Regions from separate parts of the Polaromonas sp. LjRoot131 genome, predicted to be linked through region 1. Evidence: riboswitches for the same ligand, from Rfam matches in the RefSeq annotation. Region 1 holds a riboswitch; the other holds the start of a gene.
What was found. A riboswitch is a leader RNA that binds a small molecule or an ion and turns the genes downstream of it on or off. The one in region 1 is predicted to bind glycine.

Region 1 (9,258 bases):
TCGTCAAGCGCCTGCCCTATACCAAGCGAGTCAAGCTGCAATACCCGACGGCACGCGACGTACTCGAGGCGCGCGGGGGCGACGGCGACGACAAGGCGACCTTGCTGATCGCGCTGATGCGCTCTGCCGGCATCCCGGCGCGGTTGCGCTACATGGAGATGCGCGGCGAGATGCTGCGCGGCCTGATCCCGAGAGCCACGCCGGCGGCGCGCCCGCTGGCGGAAATCTGGCTGGGCCGTTGGGTGCGTACCGACACCTACATTTTTGATGCCGAATACGTGGCCGCCGCCCGTGAACGCCTGCAAGCGAACGGCTGGGAATGCGGCTGGGGCATCCACATCAATGCCCAGCTTTTGTGGGACGGGAAGAACGACGCCTTCCTCGGCGGTGTGCCTACCGACAAGGACCCCATGCTCACGCGCCTTTTATGCGTGGTGAGCGATCCGCTGGAACTGGTGTCCGAGTCCCTGCGGGCCAGCGGGCTGCGATACCGTCGATCGGTACGGGCCTTGCAATGGAATATGCTGGCGCCCACCATGATGCGGGCCATTCGCGAGCTACGGGCCGGCTCCCGTTTTTATTGAAACGCGCTGCGTGGCCTAGCCTATTCGCCGCAACAACTCCGGCACGGATGACACCAGCATCGCCAGACCCGAACAGGTCAGCAGGCTCAGCACCAGCCTGCGAAAAGCCAGGTCGCTGATGCCCATGTAAACCCGTCCACCGAACCAGGCGGGAATCAGCGCAGCAGGCGCCACGATGGCCAGCATGGGAAGCGTCTCGCGGGTGACCAGGCCGGCGGCGGCGTAGCTGGCCATGGTGACTGTCAGCACCGCCAGGTTGAAGTTCTGGATGACGGCACGCTGGGCACTCTTCTCGTAGCCCCGCAGCGTGCACCACAGCGTCGGAATGACACCGCTGAAGCCACCCAAGGCCCCCATAAAACCACCGGCCGCGCCTATCGTGCCGTCGGCGACGCGGCCGCCATGGTGGATGCGCGGAAGCTTGCCCGAAAAAAGCATGGCCGGGCACCATGCCGCCAGCAGCACGCCGAGAAACAGCTTGAACAGCTGAACGTCAAGTTGCGGCAACAACAAAAGACCCAGCGGAAGCCCGAGCAGGCCGCCGGCCAGGAAGGGCAGCAGTCGCTTCCAGTCGGTCACGCGGCTGACCGTGAAAGCCGCCATGACCTGGCCCACAAGCCCGCCGAACACCGCCATGACGGCCGCCAGCTTCGGGTCTATGGCCCAGGCCCAGAAAGACATGGCCACCAGGCTGAAGCCAAAACCCGACAGGCCCTGGACAAAGCCCGCCGCCGCCGCGCCCACAATGATCAGGACGAGCGTGGCGTCCATGCGGCGGGCAAAGTGGCGTGGAGCAAGAGAAGCGTTTTAAGCGTAGTCGCTCACCGGCACGCAGCTGCAGAACAGGTTGCGGTCGCCGTAAACGTTGTCGACCCGGCCCACGGGCGGCCAGTACTTCACCAGCTTGAGCGAAGCCAGCGGGAAGGCACCGGTCTCGCGCGAGTAAGGCCTGTCCCAGTCGGCGCCCAGCAGGCTGGCCGCGGTGTGCGGTGCGTGCTTGAGCGGGTTGTTGTCCTGCGGCCACTGGCCGGCTTCGATCTTGCGGATCTCGTCGCGGATGGCGATCATCGCGTCGATGAAGCGGTCCAGTTCTGCCAGGGTTTCGCTTTCGGTCGGTTCGACCATCAGCGTGCCGGGCACGGGGAAGCTCAGCGTGGGCGCGTGAAAGCCGTAGTCCATCAGGCGCTTGGCCACGTCCTCGGCGCTGACGCCGCTGGTTTCTTTCAGTGGGCGCAAATCGAGAATGCACTCGTGGGCCACATGGCCGTTTTCGCTGGCGTACAGCGTGGGGTAGTGGTCTTTGAGGCGCGAGCTGATGTAGTTGGCGCTCAGGATGGCGACCTCGGTGGCTTGCGTCAGGCCCTCGGGGCCCATCATGCGGCAGTACATCCAGCTGATGGGCAGCACCGCGGCATTGCCCAGCGGAGCGGCCGAGACGGCCCCCACACCGTTGACGGGGATGCCGGCCGTCGCATGGCCGGGCAGGTAAGGCACCAGGTCGGCCACCACGCAGACCGGGCCCACACCCGGGCCGCCGCCGCCGTGCGGAATGCAGAAGGTCTTGTGCAGGTTCAGGTGGCTCACATCGCCGCCGAACTCGCCCGGTGCGGCCACGCCGACCAGCGCGTTCATGTTGGCGCCATCCACGTAGACGCGGCCGCCGTGGCTGTGCACCATGGCGCAGAGTTCTTTCACCTGCGTTTCAAACACGCCGTGCGTGCTGGGGTAGGTGATCATCACGCAGGCCAGGTTGTCGCTGTGCTTTTCGCACTTGGCCTTGAGGTCGACCATGTCGACGTTACCCTGCGCGTCGCAGGCGGTCACGACCACGGTCATTCCGACCATCTGCGCGCTGGCCGGGTTGGTGCCGTGGGCCGAGGAGGGAATCAGGCAGATGTTGCGATGGCCCTGGCCCTTGGCTTCATGGAAGGCCTTGATGACCAGCAGGCCCGCGTATTCGCCCTGCGAGCCGGCGTTGGGCTGCAGGCTGATGCCGGCATAACCCGTGGCCTGGCACAGCCAGTCGCGCAACTGCTTGTCGAGTTCGGCATAGCCCTGCAACTGTTCGGCGGGTGCGAAGGGATGGATGTTGGCGAACTCGGGCCAGGTGATGGGAATCATCTCGCTGGTCGCGTTGAGCTTCATGGTGCAGCTGCCCAGCGGGATCATGCTGCGGTCCAGCGCCAGGTCCTTGTCGCTCAGCATGCGGATGTAGCGCAGCATGCCGGTTTCGGAGTGGTGGGTGTTGAACACCGGGTGTGTGAGGAAAGGCGTGGTGCGGCGCAGGTCGGCGGGAATCAGCGACTCCACGCCTTTTTCGAAGGCGCTGACCACGGGAATCGTCTGGCCGGGTTTGGCGAAGAAGGACCAGAGCAGCTCGATGTCCTTGCGGCTGGTGGTTTCGTCCAGCGACACGCCCAGGTGGTTGTTCAGGCGAAAGCGCAGGTTGGCACCGGCCTTGCGCGCGCGCTCGGCGATTGCATTGGTCGCCTCGCCGGTCTTCACCGTCACGGAATCAAAAGCGCCGGTGTTGGTGATTTCATAGCCGAGTTCCTGCAGGCCGCGCACGAAGACGGCGGTGTAGGCGGCCACACGTTCGGCGATGCGCTTGAGGCCTTGCGGGCCGTGGTAGACCGCGTACATGCTGGCAATGACGGCCGGCAGCACCTGCGCGGTGCAGATGTTGGAGGTGGCTTTTTCGCGGCGTATGTGCTGCTCGCGTGTCTGCAGCGCGAGGCGGTAGGTCGGGTTGCCGTGGCTGTCGACGCTGACGCCGACCAGGCGGCCCGGCAGCGAGCGCTTGAACTCGTCGCGGCAGGCCAGGTAAGCCGCGTGCGGCCCGCCGTTGCCCATGGGCATGCCGAAACGCTGGGTGTTGCCCAGCACGATGTCGGCGTCCCATTCGCCCGGCGGCGTCAGCAAGGTGAGCGCCAGCAGGTCGGCCGCGACGCACAAGGCCGCGCCGTCGACATGGGCCTGGCCCGCGAGCGGACGCAGGTCGTGGATGCTGCCGGTGGTGGCCGGGTACTGGGCCAGCACGCCGAAGTAGTCGCCCTCGGCCATGAGCAGGGGCAGGGTGGCCGAGGCCGTGCTGACCTTGACTTCAATGCCCAGCGGTTTGGCGCGGGTCTGGATCACTTCGATGGTTTGCGGATGGCAGTCACCGGCCACGATGAAGACATTGCTCTTGCTTTTGACGCTGCGCTTGGCCAGGGTCATGGCTTCGGCGGCGGCGGTGGCCTCGTCGAGCATGGAGGCGTTGGCGATCGGCATGCCGGTCAGGTCGCAGACCATGGTCTGGAAGTTGATCAGCGCCTCCATGCGGCCCTGTGAAATCTCGGCCTGGTAGGGCGTGTAGGCCGTGTACCAGGCGGGGTTCTCGAGGATGTTGCGCAGGATCACGCCCGGCGTGCAGGTACCGTAATAGCCCTGGCCGATGAAGTTCTTGAACACCTGGTTCTTGGCCGCGATGGCCTTGAGCTGCTTGAGCGCGGCGGCTTCCGTGACCGGGGCCGGGATGGCCATGGGCGTGCTGCGCGCGATGGAGCGCGGAACGATCCCCTCGACCAGCTCGCGGCGCGAGGCCGAGCCCACGATGCTGAGCATGTGGACTTCGTCGGTCTCGTCAATGCCGATGTGGCGCGCGATGAATTCGGAGGGGTTTTCAAGGTCGCCCAGGGGCTTGGCGGTTTGCATCAACATGTCGGGTCCCGTGTCAGGCTTGGCAGCCAGGAGTCAGAAAACAGAGAAAAGGATAGTAAAAAATCAGGCCGAGAAAGCCGTGTAGCGGGTCTCGTCCATCAGCGCGTCAAGCTGCGATGGGTCGGACAGCTTGATCTTGAAGAACCAGCCGGCGCCCATGGGGTCGCTGTTGGCCAGCGACGGGTCGTCCTTCAGGGCTTCATTGATGGCCGTCACTTCGCCGCTCACGGGCATGTAGACGTCGGCGGCGGCTTTCACCGACTCGACGACGCCGGCGGTTTCCTTCTGCGCGAAGGTCGTGCCCACGGCGGGGAGGTCCACAAACACCACGTCGCCCAGCGCATCCTGTGCATGCACGGTGATGCCGACGGTGGCGATGTCGCCTTCAATCTTGAGCCATTCGTGGTCTTCGGTGTATTTGACGGTCATGAGAATCTCCAGGGGTTAAGGGGTGGGGACGGCAGGGGTCAGCCGCGGAAGTAGCGGTTGGGGACAAAAGGCATGGCCGCGACTTCCATGGGCACGGGTTTGCCGCGCACGATGGCGTTCACGCGGGTGCCCAGGGCGGCGAATTCGGGTTTCACATAGCCCATGGCGACCGGCTGGTTGATCGTGGGGCCCAGCAGGCCGCTGGTGACTTCACCGATTGAAGCGCCGTCGGTGCTTTGCAGTTCGGTGTGGTCACGCACGGGCACGCGCTCCAGCGCCACCAGGCCCACGCGCTTGCGGGCCAGCGTGGCGGGGTCGGCCAGTTGCGCCAGGATTTTGTCCGCGCCCGGGAAGCCGCCGGCGCGCGCGCCGCCCGTGCGCCGCACTTTTTGCATGGCCCAGTTGAGGCTGGCTTCGACCGGGGTGGTCGTTGTGTCGATGTCGTTGCCGTAGAGGCACAGGCCCGCTTCCAGGCGCAGCGAGTTGCGCGCGCCCAGGCCTATGGGCTTGACCTCGGGCTGGGCCAGCAGCGCGCGCGCCAGCGTCTCGGCTTGCGAGGCGTGCACCGAAATTTCAAAGCCGTCTTCGCCGGTGTAGCCGCTGCGCGTGAGGAAGCAGTCGCAGCCCGCGACGCTGAAGCGCCCGCCGGTCATGAACACCAGCTTTTCAACACCTGGGGCCAGGCGCTGCAACGCGTTGACGGCCTGTGGGCCCTGCAGTGCCAGCAGCGCCATCTCGGGCATGGGGATGACCTGGCAGCGCGAGCCGATTTTGGCCTGGATGTGCGCGATGTCGCCTACCTTGCAGGCACCGTTGACAATGACGAAGATGTCGCCGCCATTCGCGTAGTCGCGGTTGAAGAACATCAGGTCGTCGATGATGCCGCCTTCGTCGTTGAGCAGCAGGCCGTAGCGCTGCTTGCCGGCGGGCAGGTCGATCACGTCGACCGGGATCAGTGATTCGAGCGCCGCCGCGGCGTCGGCACCCACCAGGCGCAGCTGGCCCATGTGCGACACGTCAAAGAGGCCGGCGGCCTGGCGCGTATGAAGGTGTTCGGCCATCAGCCCTGCGGGGTATTGCACCGGCATGGAATAGCCCGCGAAGGGCACCATGCGCGCGCCAAGCTCCACATGCAGGTCGTGCAGCGGCGTTTTCAGCAGGGTTTCAGGTACGGCGGAAGAGGTGGACGAATCGGACAAGACATTCTCCGGGGGGGGCAAACAGGTTCATGGCCCTGAGAACCTGAACAGGTTCTCATCCCATGGGCTGCCCCTGCTGTCCACTTTACCTGAGAGATTCACCCGGCGATGCGGATTTGCTCCTTCGGTGGGTCGTCTTGAAAACGGCCTCTCTCCAGTAGGGAACGCCTTGCCGCGTGGTGCGCCGCAGGGCGGTTGCCAGTCCTTTTGCCTGAGCGTTCAGTGCACCAAAAAGGGTTGCCCCGGGGTGTACGTGCGCCTTCGGCGGTTTTCGCTGGGAAAACTCTCTCCTGACCCCGCCGAGTGTAACTTAGGCCGCCCCCAAGACCCTCCCGGCGATGCTGGCCAAGTCTTGCGTCCTGTTCTTCTGGGAGAGGCGGGGTGAGGGCCGCAGCCTTCAACACGCGCAGCGAAATATCAGGCGCCGACAGCCCCCATCCCTGCCTTCCCCCAGCGGGGGAAGGAGCAAAACCAAAAGACACGACTGCAGCGCACCGTTTCTTTCTTACTCCCTCTCCCTCTGGGAGAGGGCAGGGGTGAGGGCCGCGGCTCATGCATGAAAACTTGGGGTATTTGCGCCGCCGGCCCTCACCCCAACCCTCTCCCCAGGGGGAGAGGGGGTAAAACCTCAGGGGTTTGGTCGCGGCTCTCAGGTCGCTACGCCACGATGTCTATGTGCTGCGGCAGCAGCATGGCGATGCGCTCGCTGATGGAGTCGGCACGCTCGTGGCCCGCGATTTTTTCGATTTCTTCGATCATTTCGCGCGAGGCGGCCAGCATGCTGTCGCGGTCCTTGGCGTTGCGCAGCGCTTCGCGAAAGCGCTCGGCCATCACCGGGTCGCGCCGGGCGAACATGCGCTCGCAGATGTCGAACAGGAACATGCGGGTGGTGGCGAGCGAGCGCTTGCCCTCAAACTGGTCGGCCGACACCTGGATGGCCTGCGTGGTTTCGGGGCTCGGGAAGTTCTGCAGCTGGGCGGGTGTGGGTTTGGGAGCGGGCGCCGGTGCGGACGTTTTGCCCGGGTGCGCTTCCAGAAAGCCATCGCGCAGCAGGCGCAGGGCGATAGCCTCGCCGTCGCCGTCAAACAACGGGCGGAAGTCCTGGGCGGACTTGCTGCCGTCGGCCATCAACAGCAGGGTGCGCTCGCGCTGGCCTAGCGTTCTCACGCCGGGCTTGAGCTCGGCGCGGGCACGGTCGGTTTTGTGGAGCTGCATGGGATTTCATCCTGAAATGAAAACCCGAGCATGCCGGCCCGGCGTGACAGCTTCGTGAATCCCCTTCGGGACCGGGCTATTTGGCGTAAACCAGGTCGCGCAGGCCCAGCGAGAGTTGCGGGACGTAAGTGATCACCATCAGGCAAGCCAATATGACCGCTACAAAGGGCAGCAGGTGCGTCACGATGCGGTCCAGCGAAATTCTGGCGACGGTGCAGGCCGCGAACAGGTTTACGCCGAAAGGCGGCGTGATCATGCCGAGTGCGAGGTTGACCACCATCACCAGCCCGAAGTGCACCGGGTCTATGCCGAAATGCACCGCCACCGGCGCCAGGATGGGCGCCAGCACGATGATGGCGGCGCTGGTCTCGATGAACATGCCGATGATGAACAGCGCGGCGTTGACGCCCAACAGGAAGAGGGCGGGCGACTTCAGCACCTCCTGCAGCCAGTGGCCTATGGCGTCCGGCACGCCGGCGCGGGTGATCAGGAAGGCGAACAGCCCGGCGTTGGCGATGATGAACATGATCACGGCGCTGGAAATCACCGACTTGCGCAGGATGACGTAGAGGTCCGCCAGCTTGATCTCGCGGTAGATCACGATGCCGACGACCAGCGCGTAAAACACCGCCACCGCCGAGGCCTCGGTCGGCGTGAAGATGCCGCCGTAAATGCCGCCCAGAATGATGACCGGCATCAGCAGCGCCCAGCCGGCCTGCCAGGTGGCCTTGCCGAAGCTCAAGCGGCCGTCGCCGTCCTGTTTGCCCCAGCCCTTCCAGCGGCAGTACAGGTGCACAAACAGCATCAGTGCAAAGCCGATCAGCAGGCCCGGGCCGAAGCCGGCGATGAACAGTTCACCGATGGAGACCTCGGCGCTCACGCCGTAGAGGATCATGGGGATGGACGGCGGGATGATCACGCCCAGCTCCGCGCTGGTGGCCTGCAGGGCCGCGGCATAGGCCGTGGGGTAGCCGTGCTTGATGAGCGCCGGGATCAGGATGGCGCCTATGGCGAAGGTGGTGGCCACGGACGAGCCGGAGACGGCCGCGAAAATCATGCAGGTCAGCACGCAGGTCATGGGCAGGCCGCCCTGGACGCCTCCCACGATGCTTTTGGCGAACTCCACCAGTCGGCGCGAGATGCCGCCGGTTTCCATCAGGTTGCCGGCCAGGATGAAGAAGGGAATCGCGGCCAGCGGAAATTTGTTGATCGAGGAGAACATCTCCTTGACGGAGATCAGCATGTTGGCGTTGGATGCCTGGATGCCGAAGATGGATGCCAGGCCTATGGACACGGCCACCGAGACGGTGAGCGCAAAGCACAGCACCATCGTTGAAATCATCACCGCGGTCATACCGGGCCCCCACGGTCACTCACTTCGTGTGTTCCCTGCCCCCCGAGGGGGCCGTTGCGCCTGCGGCCCGGCAAAGCCGGTTCCGCGGCCCATGCTTGAAGGTGAAATCCAGCTTCTGTTTTCATTGTGCGGTTTCCAGTTCGTTGCGCTGCGGATCCAGCAGGTTGCCGATGATGCCGATCACGCAGAACATGCCGCCCACGGGCATGGCCACATAGCCCCAGAACATCGAGACCGACTCCAGCCCCGCCATCGACTGCACCTGGCCGCGCAGCGAATAGTCCCAGCCCCACCAGACAATCACGGCGACCAGCGCCAGGGCGGCCAGGCAGACAAACCAGTCCAGCACGCGCCGGATGCGCGGCGGGCTCCAGCGGTAAAGCACGTCCACGCTGACCATGGCGCCCTGCCGGAAGGCCATGGGGATGCCCATGAAGACCATCCAGATCAGGCTCAGGCGGATCAGGATTTCGCTCCATTCGGCGGGCTGTTCCAGGACGAAGCGGGTCACGATCTGGAACATGCCGAGCGCCGAGGCGATGACCAGCATCAGGCAGGCCACCAGCATCGAGAAGCCGGTGGTCCACCGTTCAAATGTGAGGAAGGCTTGTTTCATGGGGGGCCATGGATAAGAGGGATATGGAAAACGCCCGCGAGTGCTATGCCTGCGGGCGCCTTCGGTGGCAAATGGGCGCAGCCGGGCCAGGTCGAAACCGGCCGGCCGTGTACCTTATTTGTAGTTGCGGATCGCGTCGATGTTCGCCTTGCCGAACTG
Region 2 (9,258 bases), on a different contig from region 1:
GGCGCTGTGCCATAGCCGCATTGCGCCCACCGTGGGCCTGGCCATGGATGCCCTCGCACGCTTGTACAAGGACGGCCATATAGATGACGCGCAGGTTTGTGAGGCCATGCAGCCCGTGGTGACCTCCGCAATCAAGGGCCGCGTGCTGTCGGGGCTGGAGCTGTTGGGCCAGGTGGTGAAGAACACGCCCGCGCGTGCCGCGAGCATCAGCGCCATGGCCGCGCACGCCCTGGCTCACACGGCGCCGGACGTGCAGAAGAAGACCATCGCTTGTTTGCAAAGCTGGGGACTGGACGCTGCGGGCCAAGAGGTGGCGCGTGGCTACCTGCCGTTTGTGGCGGCCGTCAACCAGGCCGCCCTGGGCAAGCTGGTGGGCAGTGCGGGAGCCGTTGTCACGACAACCATGAGCGCACCGGCAGGCGCCGGTTTATCCGCCCCTTCATTGCCTTCGGCGCCTGCCAGGCTCTCGCCGCTTGACGCCAGCCGCGCGTTGCAACCCCTGGTACACGTGGCCGACCTGGTCGAGCGCCTGGCCTACGCGTTGGAAAACCCGGACGATGTGGACGAGTGGGAGCGTGTGGCTGAAGCGTTGGTGCGCCTGGCCCCGATACCCGCAGCAGACCAGGCTGCGTTCCTGGCCTTGAAGAAGCGCGCCAGGCGTCTGGAATGGGATAACAAGCCACTGGGCTTTGCGCTGGCCCAACTCATGGCCTGCGCATTGGGCGGCGAAGCCACTGCCACAGAGCCAATGGCCTCGGCGGGGGCGGCCGAGGCCGGCCTCAAGGCCGGCACACATCGCTTCATTGCCCAGCGCACGCTCAGCCTGATGGCGCAAGCGGCGGCCGGCCTGGGGCTGACACCTCTTTCCGCACCCACACACCGTGGGGGCTTCATAGACCCCAGGCAGCTGGTGGCACGCCTCGCGGCCTGCCAGCAGGCGGGCACGGCCTTACCTCTGTCCGAGCCGGTGTTTGCACTGATGCGCCTGGTGCCCGCCAGCATGGACTCGGACGCCGCCCGCGACGCGTTGCAACAGGCGCGTTCGCTGAAGGATCAGCCTGTGGTGCAAGCGCTGCGCTATGCGCTGGGGGACACAGTGACCGTGCCGCATGATGCCGCTGAGCAGACGTTGTTTGTGGCCGCCGCCCGCACACGTTCGCCCGGCACGGACGATGCGCTCACGCTCGCAGCGTTCGGCAGCGTGGGGCCCAACGGCCCCGCCGCCGCGCAACTGGACTGGCATGTCAGCAGCAGTGAGCCCAGCGAAGCCGGCTACGAATTCCGCACCCTGTATGTCACCTGTATGCCCGAGCTGCGGCCGGCAGAGCCGCACCACTACGGTATTGCCCTGTGTGCCAAACACCTGACGCACGAGCAGTGGCAAACCGAACTCGACGCATCGACCATTCGCTTTGCCGCCAGCCTGCAGCCCGCCAACCTGGAACCATTCTTTGCGGAAGGCGCACGTGCCTTGGGCAACAATGTGGATTGGTGGGAAGCGGAGTGGCAAAACCGTGCCTACCTGGACGTACTGCTGGAGCCCACCACGCCCATGACGCCTATGGCTTGCCTGCTGCTGGCTGTGGGCCTGGCCGGCAAAGAGCCGGGACAGACGGCGCTGGCGGTAGACGCGTTGGCGCGCAGCGTGCAAGACGGGCGTCTGGACGTGACGGCCATGGGTCAGACACTGGCGCGCCTGTGGGCTACGCCGCTGGTCAAAGGCCCACGCCTGGCAAAGAGCCTGACAGCCGCCGCGCAGGCCCATGCCGCCATGCCCGCCGCCGTGTTCGCGCTGCTGTGCGCCATGGCAGAGGTGCAGCCAGGCGCACCGCGCAAAGACCTGTCGCCCCTGCTGGAGCTGCTACTGGAACTTAAGCTGGCGCAAGGCCTGGCTTTGCCGGCCACCACGCGTACGGCACTGCAGGCCATGCGCCTGAGCGGCAAAAGCAAACTCGCCGTAAAAGAAATCCTGAGCTAAACAGATAGATCCCCCTGTCCAAGCTCACTGCGTGTAGCTTGTTCTCCCCTCAAGGGGACGGTGAACTAGATCCACCCCTGTCCGGGACTCACTACGTGTAGCCCGTTCCCCCCTCAGGGGGCGGCGCCTGGGGCCGGCGAAGCCGGACCCTCGGCCCCCGCTGGTGAAATATTCCCACTGCATACGCCCTGAATCTTCAACCCAGCATGAGCCGCGGGACTGGCTTTGCCAGACCGCAGGCGGGCGGCCCCCTCGGGGGCAGCGACCCACACGCAGTGGGGCAGCGTGGGGGCTCTACTTCTTTTGCGTGGCGCGGTAGACCTGCATCACCGTTGCGAAGTCGCGGTCGAAATTGATCGGCAGGAAGGTGTCGTTGCCGGGCAGCTGCTTCTTCAGTGTGGGCGAGAAGCTGTAGTTGAACGAGCACTTCTTGACCCTGGCCTGCAGCTCGGGCGACACCTCTTTGTTCATGGTCCAGGTTTCCGTCATGAAGGGCGGGCTTTCCCAGATCGTGCGTATGCTCGAGCCCTTGACGTCGCCCTTGACGACCATGCGCTGGTACAGGTCGCTGGCCACGGCCGCGGCGGGGAAGAAGCCGTGCATCACGCCCGTCACCGAGCGCTCATGCCCGTTCGAAAAAACCACCTCGTAGTCCTTGTCCGGTGTCAGGCCCAGGGCAGGGAACAGCACGCGGGGCGCCAGGTTGCCCGAATTGGAGGTCGGCGTGGTGTGCGCGATCTTTTTGCCGATCAGGTCCTTGGGCTCCTTGTAGGGGCTGTCGATACGCGTGATCAGGATCAGCTTGTAGGAGTTGCGCTGGCCGGTGGCCTTGTTGCCCGGCACGCCGAATGGAGCGGCCTGCCCGGCGGTCACCATCTGCGCGGCCAGGCCGGGGTTCACTTGCCCGATCTGGGCTTTGCCGGTCGAAAGGGCTTCGACCAGTTCTTTTTCGCCCAGGATGTCCACGTTGCTGGTGCGCTCCAGCGAGTCGCCTTGGGCGTTCTGCAGTTCCACATTGGCGCAGCGCGACAGGTGGCTGAAGTAGTCGCCCCACAAGGCCATGGTCTCGGTCTTGCCGTAGGTCTTGGGCATGGCCACCACCATTTTTTCGCGCGGGCCTGAATATTTTTCGACCGCCGCCGCCGCCGCAGCGGCAGAGGCTTTGGCCTTGGAAGGCGGACGCGGGTTCTCGGTTTGCGCCACGGTGGAACCCAGAGCCAGGGCCGTGCCTGCCAGCACCGCCGCATTACGCCAATAAACCGTCATGTCGTACATCCCAAAAAGTTATTGCTTGAACCGCAACTGCGGAAAGCACGGCCGCGAAGCCGTTCAAGCAGTGTGCGCCCAAGTTAACTTTTACTTACAGGTCAGCTGGCTCTAAAGGGACATAAAGCGGGAATACCCCGGGCGATTCGTGGTTTTTTTGCCGAAAAATGGCGCACCAAGGTAGCGCGCAAAGCCACTTTCCTGATATGGCCGGTGTTACAAATTCCGCCCGGCGCTCGCGGCGCGGGACGCGTCAATCTTGCCGGGCCGTCATTGCAAATCAGGCTGCTTGACCTATCGCAAGGCTTGCGCTGATGGCATGTGCGGGTGAACCGCATTTGCGCCAGATCAAGCCGCCCAAAAGGCCCCTCGGCTCCAATCAATGGCGGGAATGTTCCCGCTTCTTCTGCTGCCTATCCATGAAAAAACAAATCATCGTTGCCGCTGCCCTCAGCGGCCTTTTGTCGGGCGCCGCTTTTGCCCAAACCGTTGAAAGCCCCTGGCTGGTCCGTGCCCGTGCCGTCCGCCTGGACAGCGTCAACGGCGACAGCACCGGCCTCGGGCTGGCCATCAACAACAAGTGGATGCCCGAGCTCGACATCAGCTACTTCTTCACCCCGAAGGTCGCGGTCGAACTGGTGCTGACGGTTCCGCAAAAGCACACGCTGTCGTCCCGCGGCACCGCCATCGGCAGCTTCAAGCACCTGCCGCCCACGCTGACGGCGCAATACCACTTCGACCCGGTGGGTTCGGGCGCCTTCAAGCCCTATGTCGGCGCGGGCATCAACTACACCCGCTTCAGCGCGGTCAGCCTGCCGGCCGGCGTTGACATCAAACGCAGCAGCTGGGGCCCGGCGCTGCAGGTCGGCGTGGACATTCCCCTGAGCAAGCAGCTGTCCCTGAACTTCGACCTCAAGAAGGTCTACATCCGCACCGACGTGTCCGCGGGCGGCGTCAACATCGGCACGTTCAAGGCCGACCCGACCCTGTTTGGCGTGGGGCTTGGCTGGCGCTTCTGAGCAGGCGAGGGGTCGGGCGCCTTTCCTGACAAGCGCCGTTACAAATTGGGCCCAGCGGCTGCCGCGCGGGACGCGTCAATCTTGCCGAGCAGCCACTGCAGGCCGGCCAGGTGCTGCTGGTCGTGGCTGCACAGGTAATGCACCAGGCTGCGCAAGCTCAGGGCGCCGTAGCCTTCGAATTCCGCCCTGCGGTCCAGCTGCTGCGGCGTAACGGCCGACAACATCGCCATGGTTTTCAGGCGCGCCGCACGAAACGCCGCCAGGGCTTCCCGCGCATCGGCTGTTGCGTAGTTGCGCTCCTTCTCGAGCTCGTAGCCATCCAGCGACACGAGCACCGGATTTGTCTCGGTGAGCGTGCGTTGAAGCCGCACGTGATAGCCGTCGATCTCGATGTCCCTGACGTGGCAGACCTGGCCCAGCGCCGAAAAAGTCTCGCTCGGGATGCCGTCCCATGACGGCGGCGTCCAGTGGCTGTGGCTTTCGGGAATGGCCGCGTAGAACTGCTCGAGCTGGTTCGGGAAATCTGCCATGGCCTGCAGGGTGGCGGTATTCAAGGGGGCGCTCATGGCTTGTCGCTCCGCACCGAAGGCCAGAGCAGCGCTTGCGCCACGATCACCCGCTCGCCATTGAAGGTCGCCGCCGGCGAGCCGTAGAGTGCATAGCCCAGCGCCAGCGCTTCGCTGACCCGGTGGCAGAAACTCGCGTCATCGGGACCCGTGAGGAGGCGATAGGCGGGAAGGCCGTCGGGCGGCGTGGTGGCGGGTGATGTCATGGCGGCAAGCGGCGAATGAACGGAGGGCGATATTACCGTGTCCGTTCAAACGCTGCATGAGCGCCGCCCTCAGGCCTTGGCCATGCCCGGCAAGGCCATGGCGCGGCCTGGCGCCGGCATACCGGTGAACGCAAAATCCACTTCCGGCACACGCCCGCTCACGATGTCGGCAATCGCCGCACCCGAGCCGCAGGCATGCGTCCAGCCCAGCGTGCCGTGGCCCGTGTTGAGGAACAGGTTGGAGGTTTTACTTTTGCCGATGTAAGGCACGTTGCTCGGCGTTGCCGGCCGCAGGCCGGTCCAGAACTGCGCGCCTTCGCCGTCCGTCATCTCCGGGAACAGCTGCTGCACGCGGCGCACGATGGCCTGGCAGCGCACCAGGTTCAAGTCCGTGTTGTAGCCGTTGAGCTCCGCCGTGCCGGCGATGCGCAGGCGCTTGCCGAAGCGCGAGAACACCAGCTTGTACTCGTCGTCGGTCAGGCTCACCTGGTAAGACGCCGCCTCGTTGATCACCGGCAGCGTCACCGAATAACCCTTGGCCGGGTAGATGCGCAGGCTTTGGCCCAGGCGCTTGGCCCAGGGCGCGCTGAAAGCGCCCAGGCACATCACATAGGCGTCGGCCTTCAGCGTCTCCACGCGCCCGCCCGCTTCGCCGCTGCCCCTGGCCACCTGCACGCCGTCCAGCCGGCCGCCGGCGGCCTGCACGTCCAGGATGGTGGTGTTGTAGAGAAACTTCACGCCCGCCTGTTCGCAGCGCGCGGCCAGCGCGGCGGTGAAGGCCTGGGCGTCGCCCGACTCGTCGCTGGGCGTCATGCTGCCACCGGCGATGCTGGCGCGGCACTGGGCCAGCGCGGGTTCAATCGCCACGCATTCCTCGGCGGTTTTCATGTCAAGCTCACAGCCGTGCTCGCGCATGATGCGCGCCGGCTCCTGCGCCGCGTCGTACTCGGCCTGGCTGGTATAGAAGTGCAGGATGCCCCGGGTCTGCGCGTCGTACTGCAGGCCCAGCTCTGCACGCAGTTTTTGCAACGCACCGCGGCTGTACATGCCCAGGTTCACGATCTGCCGGATGTTTTGCGCGGTGCGCGCCGGCGTGCAGTTGCGTAAAAACTCCAGGCCCCACAGCCACTGGTTCACATCGGCGCGCAGCCGGAACAGCAGCGGCGCGTCTTCGTGCGCCAGCCACTGCAGCACCTTGAGTGGTGCGCCCGGGTTGGCCCAAGGCTCCGCGTGGCTGACGGAAATCTGCCCGCCGTTGGCAAAACTGGTTTCCATCGCGGCCGCGCCGCGCCGCTCGATCACCGTGACCTCGTGCCCGCGCTGCGCCAGATACCAGGCCGTCGTGACCCCCGTGACACCTGCACCCAAAACCATGACTTTCATGGCGATTCCTTTTTTCAAGCAGAACTGACGTTGCGCAAGCGCAATGCCTGGGGGTGCTTGAATCAAAGAAGAATCATGGCAACCGCCAAGCCATCGCAGGCTTGCGGCCGCTTCCACTGTCCTTGGTACCTGAGAGATTCAGCCGCTGCTCGCGCATCGGCTTTGCTCCTTCGGTGCACCGCACCTTGCATGCGGCGTCTCTCCAGACGGCTGTGTGTTTCCGGGCAGTACGGGACCTGAGCGATTATGGAAGTTTGCGCCTTCGGTGGCCGCCCCTTGGGGGCAGCGCTCTCCTGCTTGAACGGTTTGAATTTACCATCGAAGCTTCATTTGCGAAACGCGAATCCGGCGTCCAGTACAGGTCCAGCGGGCTGATTCAGCGGCTTAATAGTAGGCTGCAGTATGGGCGTTCAGCCTTCACACACAGCGCGCACAAACGCGGCCTTGCCCTCGGTATAGGCCTCACGGTCGTTCGGGTACCGGGCCGCCAGGTCCGCCTTGAGCGCCGCATAACGTGCCGCCAACGCAGCATCCGCGCGCAGCGCATCACAAAAACGCAGGCGCTGTACCCACACCTCGCCGCCATGCACCACCAGGTGCAGGTGGTGCGTGCGATGCCCGCCGGCCCAGCGCATCAACCATTGGCGGTCCACCAGCGAGGCGTTAAATTCGGCCGATGCCGTATAGCCCTGCGCGCACAGCGGCGCCACCAGCGCCCTGGCCGCCGCCATCGAGGCCACACCGGCCAGGATGTCGATCACCGGCTTGGCCGCCAGCCCCGGCACGGCCGTGCTGCCGATGTGTTCGACGGCGATGAAATCATCGGGAAACAGCGCCAGCAGCCGTTCACGCTCGGCCTCGAACAGGCCGGGCCAGCGCGGGTCGTAAGCCCGCAGCGCCACTTCCTCGTGAATGGCGGCCTGCAGCGACTCCTGTTCCGTCATGGCGTCAGCAGCTCCTAACGCAGCGCGAAAAGCGCCGTGCGCGCCATCTCCAGCCGCTCCTCGAGGTAGGCGCCGTAAAAATCCGGGACTGCCACGCCCACCAGGGGCTCGGCCAGCTTCTGGCCCTCGGGGCCCAGGAACAGCACCGTCGGCGTGAAGCTCACCTTCCAGGTTTTGGTCCATGCCGCCGCCGTGGTGGTCTTGCCGTCGAAGCCGGTCAGCGGCGTGCTGTTGTCGTTGATATTGAGCTGCCAGGCCTCGAGGCCGGATTCATTGCGCGCGGGCAGAAGGTAGTTGCGCCGCACCAGTTCGCAATAAGGGCAACCGGGCAGGCTGACCAGCAGCACCAGCGGCCCGCCTTGTTTCTCGGCCAACCGGGCTGCTTGAGGCAGTGAAGCCGGCACAGGCAGGGTGGCGACTTTGACCGGTATCCGCGCCTGCCATGCCAGTGCGGGCAGCGCCAGGCTGCCCGCCAGCGCGGCCGTAAAGCCGCGTCGGCCCACCGCCTTCATTCAGCGCACTCCAGCAGGATATGCGCCAGCGCCGCCGGCTCGGTCACCATGGGGTCGTGGCCGGTGGCCAGGTCCACCACCCGCGAATTCGGCAGCCAGGCGCCGCCCCAGAAGGCAGGGTCGCGCGCGCGCAGCCGGCTGGGGGTGATGGTCGCCAGCGCCGGTGCTGTGCAGTTCACAAAAGTGCGCGGCACGGCCGCCACACGCTTCACGTCAAAATCCAGCGGTGCCTGGTAGGTGTTGCCCGGGTGCGGCGTCTGCCGGCGCTGCACCCAGTCGTGGTCGGCGCCCTGCAGGCCGTAGACCTCAGGGTCGGGCGGCGCAAAGCTGAAATTGGCCGTGGCCTGCGCACCCGCCATACGCTTTTGTTGCGTGGCCGCGTCGTGCGTGCTGCTCCAGCTTTCGCCCGGCTGCGGCACCACGGCATCCACATACACCAGGTGCTTCAGGCGCTCGCCCATGCGGTCGGCCACGGCCGTGCCTATCATGCCCGCGTAGGAATGCACGGCCAGCGTCACCTCGTGCAGCTCTTCCGCCTCGATCAGGTTGATCACGTCGTTGATGTGGGTATCGAGGTTGATGGCCGGCGAGAGCAGGTGGGCACGCTCGCCCAGGCCCGTCAGTGTGACGGCAAAAGCCTTGTGGTGGTCCAGCTGCAGCACCTGCGCCACACGCCGCCAGCACCAGCCGCCATGCCAGGCGCCATGCACCAGAACAAAATTGTGTTTCATCGCGTCACCTCTTTGAATCAGGTATTTGCATCAGGTCTTTGTGCGGGCCAGCCGCGTCAAATCGTTTTGCCGCCCTTTAACTCCGACAGCTTCGCGTCGGAATAGTTCATCAGTTCGCGCAGCACCTCATCCGTGTGCTGGCCCAGCAGCGGCGGCGGCAAATCGGTGCGCACCGGCGTCGCGCTCAAGCGCATCGGGCTGGAGACCAGCTTCAAGTCGTCCTTCACCGGGTGCCGCCACTCGGTCACCATGCCGCGTGCCTCAATCTGCGGGTCGGCAAACACCTCCGCCAGGCTGTTGATCGCGCCGCAAGGCACTTTCGCCGCCTCCAGCGCCGCCAGCCAGTCGGCCTTGCCGCGCGTTTTCATCACCGCTTCCAGCATCGGCACCAGCTGGCCGCGGTTCTGCACGCGGTTGCGGTTGGTGGCAAACAGCGGGTTGGTCGCCAACTCCGGAATTTTGGCCACCGCGCAGAACTTCGCATACTGCGAGTCGTTGCCCACCGCCAAAATCAAATGGTCTTTGCTGCCATCGGCCGCCGGCGCAACCTCAAACACCTGGTAGGGCACGATGTTCTGGTGCGCATTGCCGGCACGTCCCGGCGCCTTGCCGCTCACCAAATAGTTGGCGCCCAGGTTGGCCAGCATGGCCAC

Region 2: it holds a riboswitch for glycine, as region 1 does, so the genes downstream of both, ACSQ27_RS12505 (D-amino acid dehydrogenase) here and gcvT (glycine cleavage system aminomethyltransferase GcvT) in region 1, are expected to answer to the same signal.

What each region holds. Positions count from the first base shown of each region.
Region 1 covers NZ_CAXUPF020000001.1:388,485-397,742, forward strand. The annotation lists gene ACSQ27_RS01855 (transglutaminase-like domain-containing protein) at 1-584, shown strand, start outside; gene ACSQ27_RS01860 (sulfite exporter TauE/SafE family protein) at 600-1,355, opposite strand; gene gcvP (aminomethyl-transferring glycine dehydrogenase) at 1,392-4,286, opposite strand; gene gcvH (glycine cleavage system protein GcvH) at 4,350-4,715, opposite strand; gene gcvT (glycine cleavage system aminomethyltransferase GcvT) at 4,754-5,914, opposite strand; glycine riboswitch at 5,981-6,082, opposite strand; glycine riboswitch at 6,104-6,217, opposite strand; gene ACSQ27_RS01880 (hypothetical protein) at 6,572-7,129, opposite strand; gene ACSQ27_RS01885 (TRAP transporter large permease) at 7,206-8,483, opposite strand; gene ACSQ27_RS01890 (TRAP transporter small permease) at 8,605-9,099, opposite strand; gene ACSQ27_RS01895 (TRAP transporter substrate-binding protein) at 9,214-9,258, opposite strand, start outside.
Region 2 covers NZ_CAXUPF020000002.1:422,366-431,623, forward strand. The annotation lists gene ACSQ27_RS12480 (DUF6493 family protein) at 1-1,978, shown strand, start outside; gene phnD (phosphate/phosphite/phosphonate ABC transporter substrate-binding protein) at 2,273-3,244, opposite strand; gene ACSQ27_RS12490 (OmpW/AlkL family protein) at 3,664-4,263, shown strand; gene ACSQ27_RS12495 (DinB family protein) at 4,302-4,829, opposite strand; gene ACSQ27_RS12500 (DUF1737 domain-containing protein) at 4,826-5,035, opposite strand; gene ACSQ27_RS12505 (D-amino acid dehydrogenase) at 5,105-6,424, opposite strand; glycine riboswitch at 6,526-6,634, opposite strand; gene ACSQ27_RS12510 (GrpB family protein) at 6,829-7,362, opposite strand; gene ACSQ27_RS12515 (hypothetical protein) at 7,377-7,874, opposite strand; gene ACSQ27_RS12520 (alpha/beta fold hydrolase) at 7,871-8,605, opposite strand; gene ACSQ27_RS12525 (CaiB/BaiF CoA transferase family protein) at 8,662-9,258, opposite strand, start outside.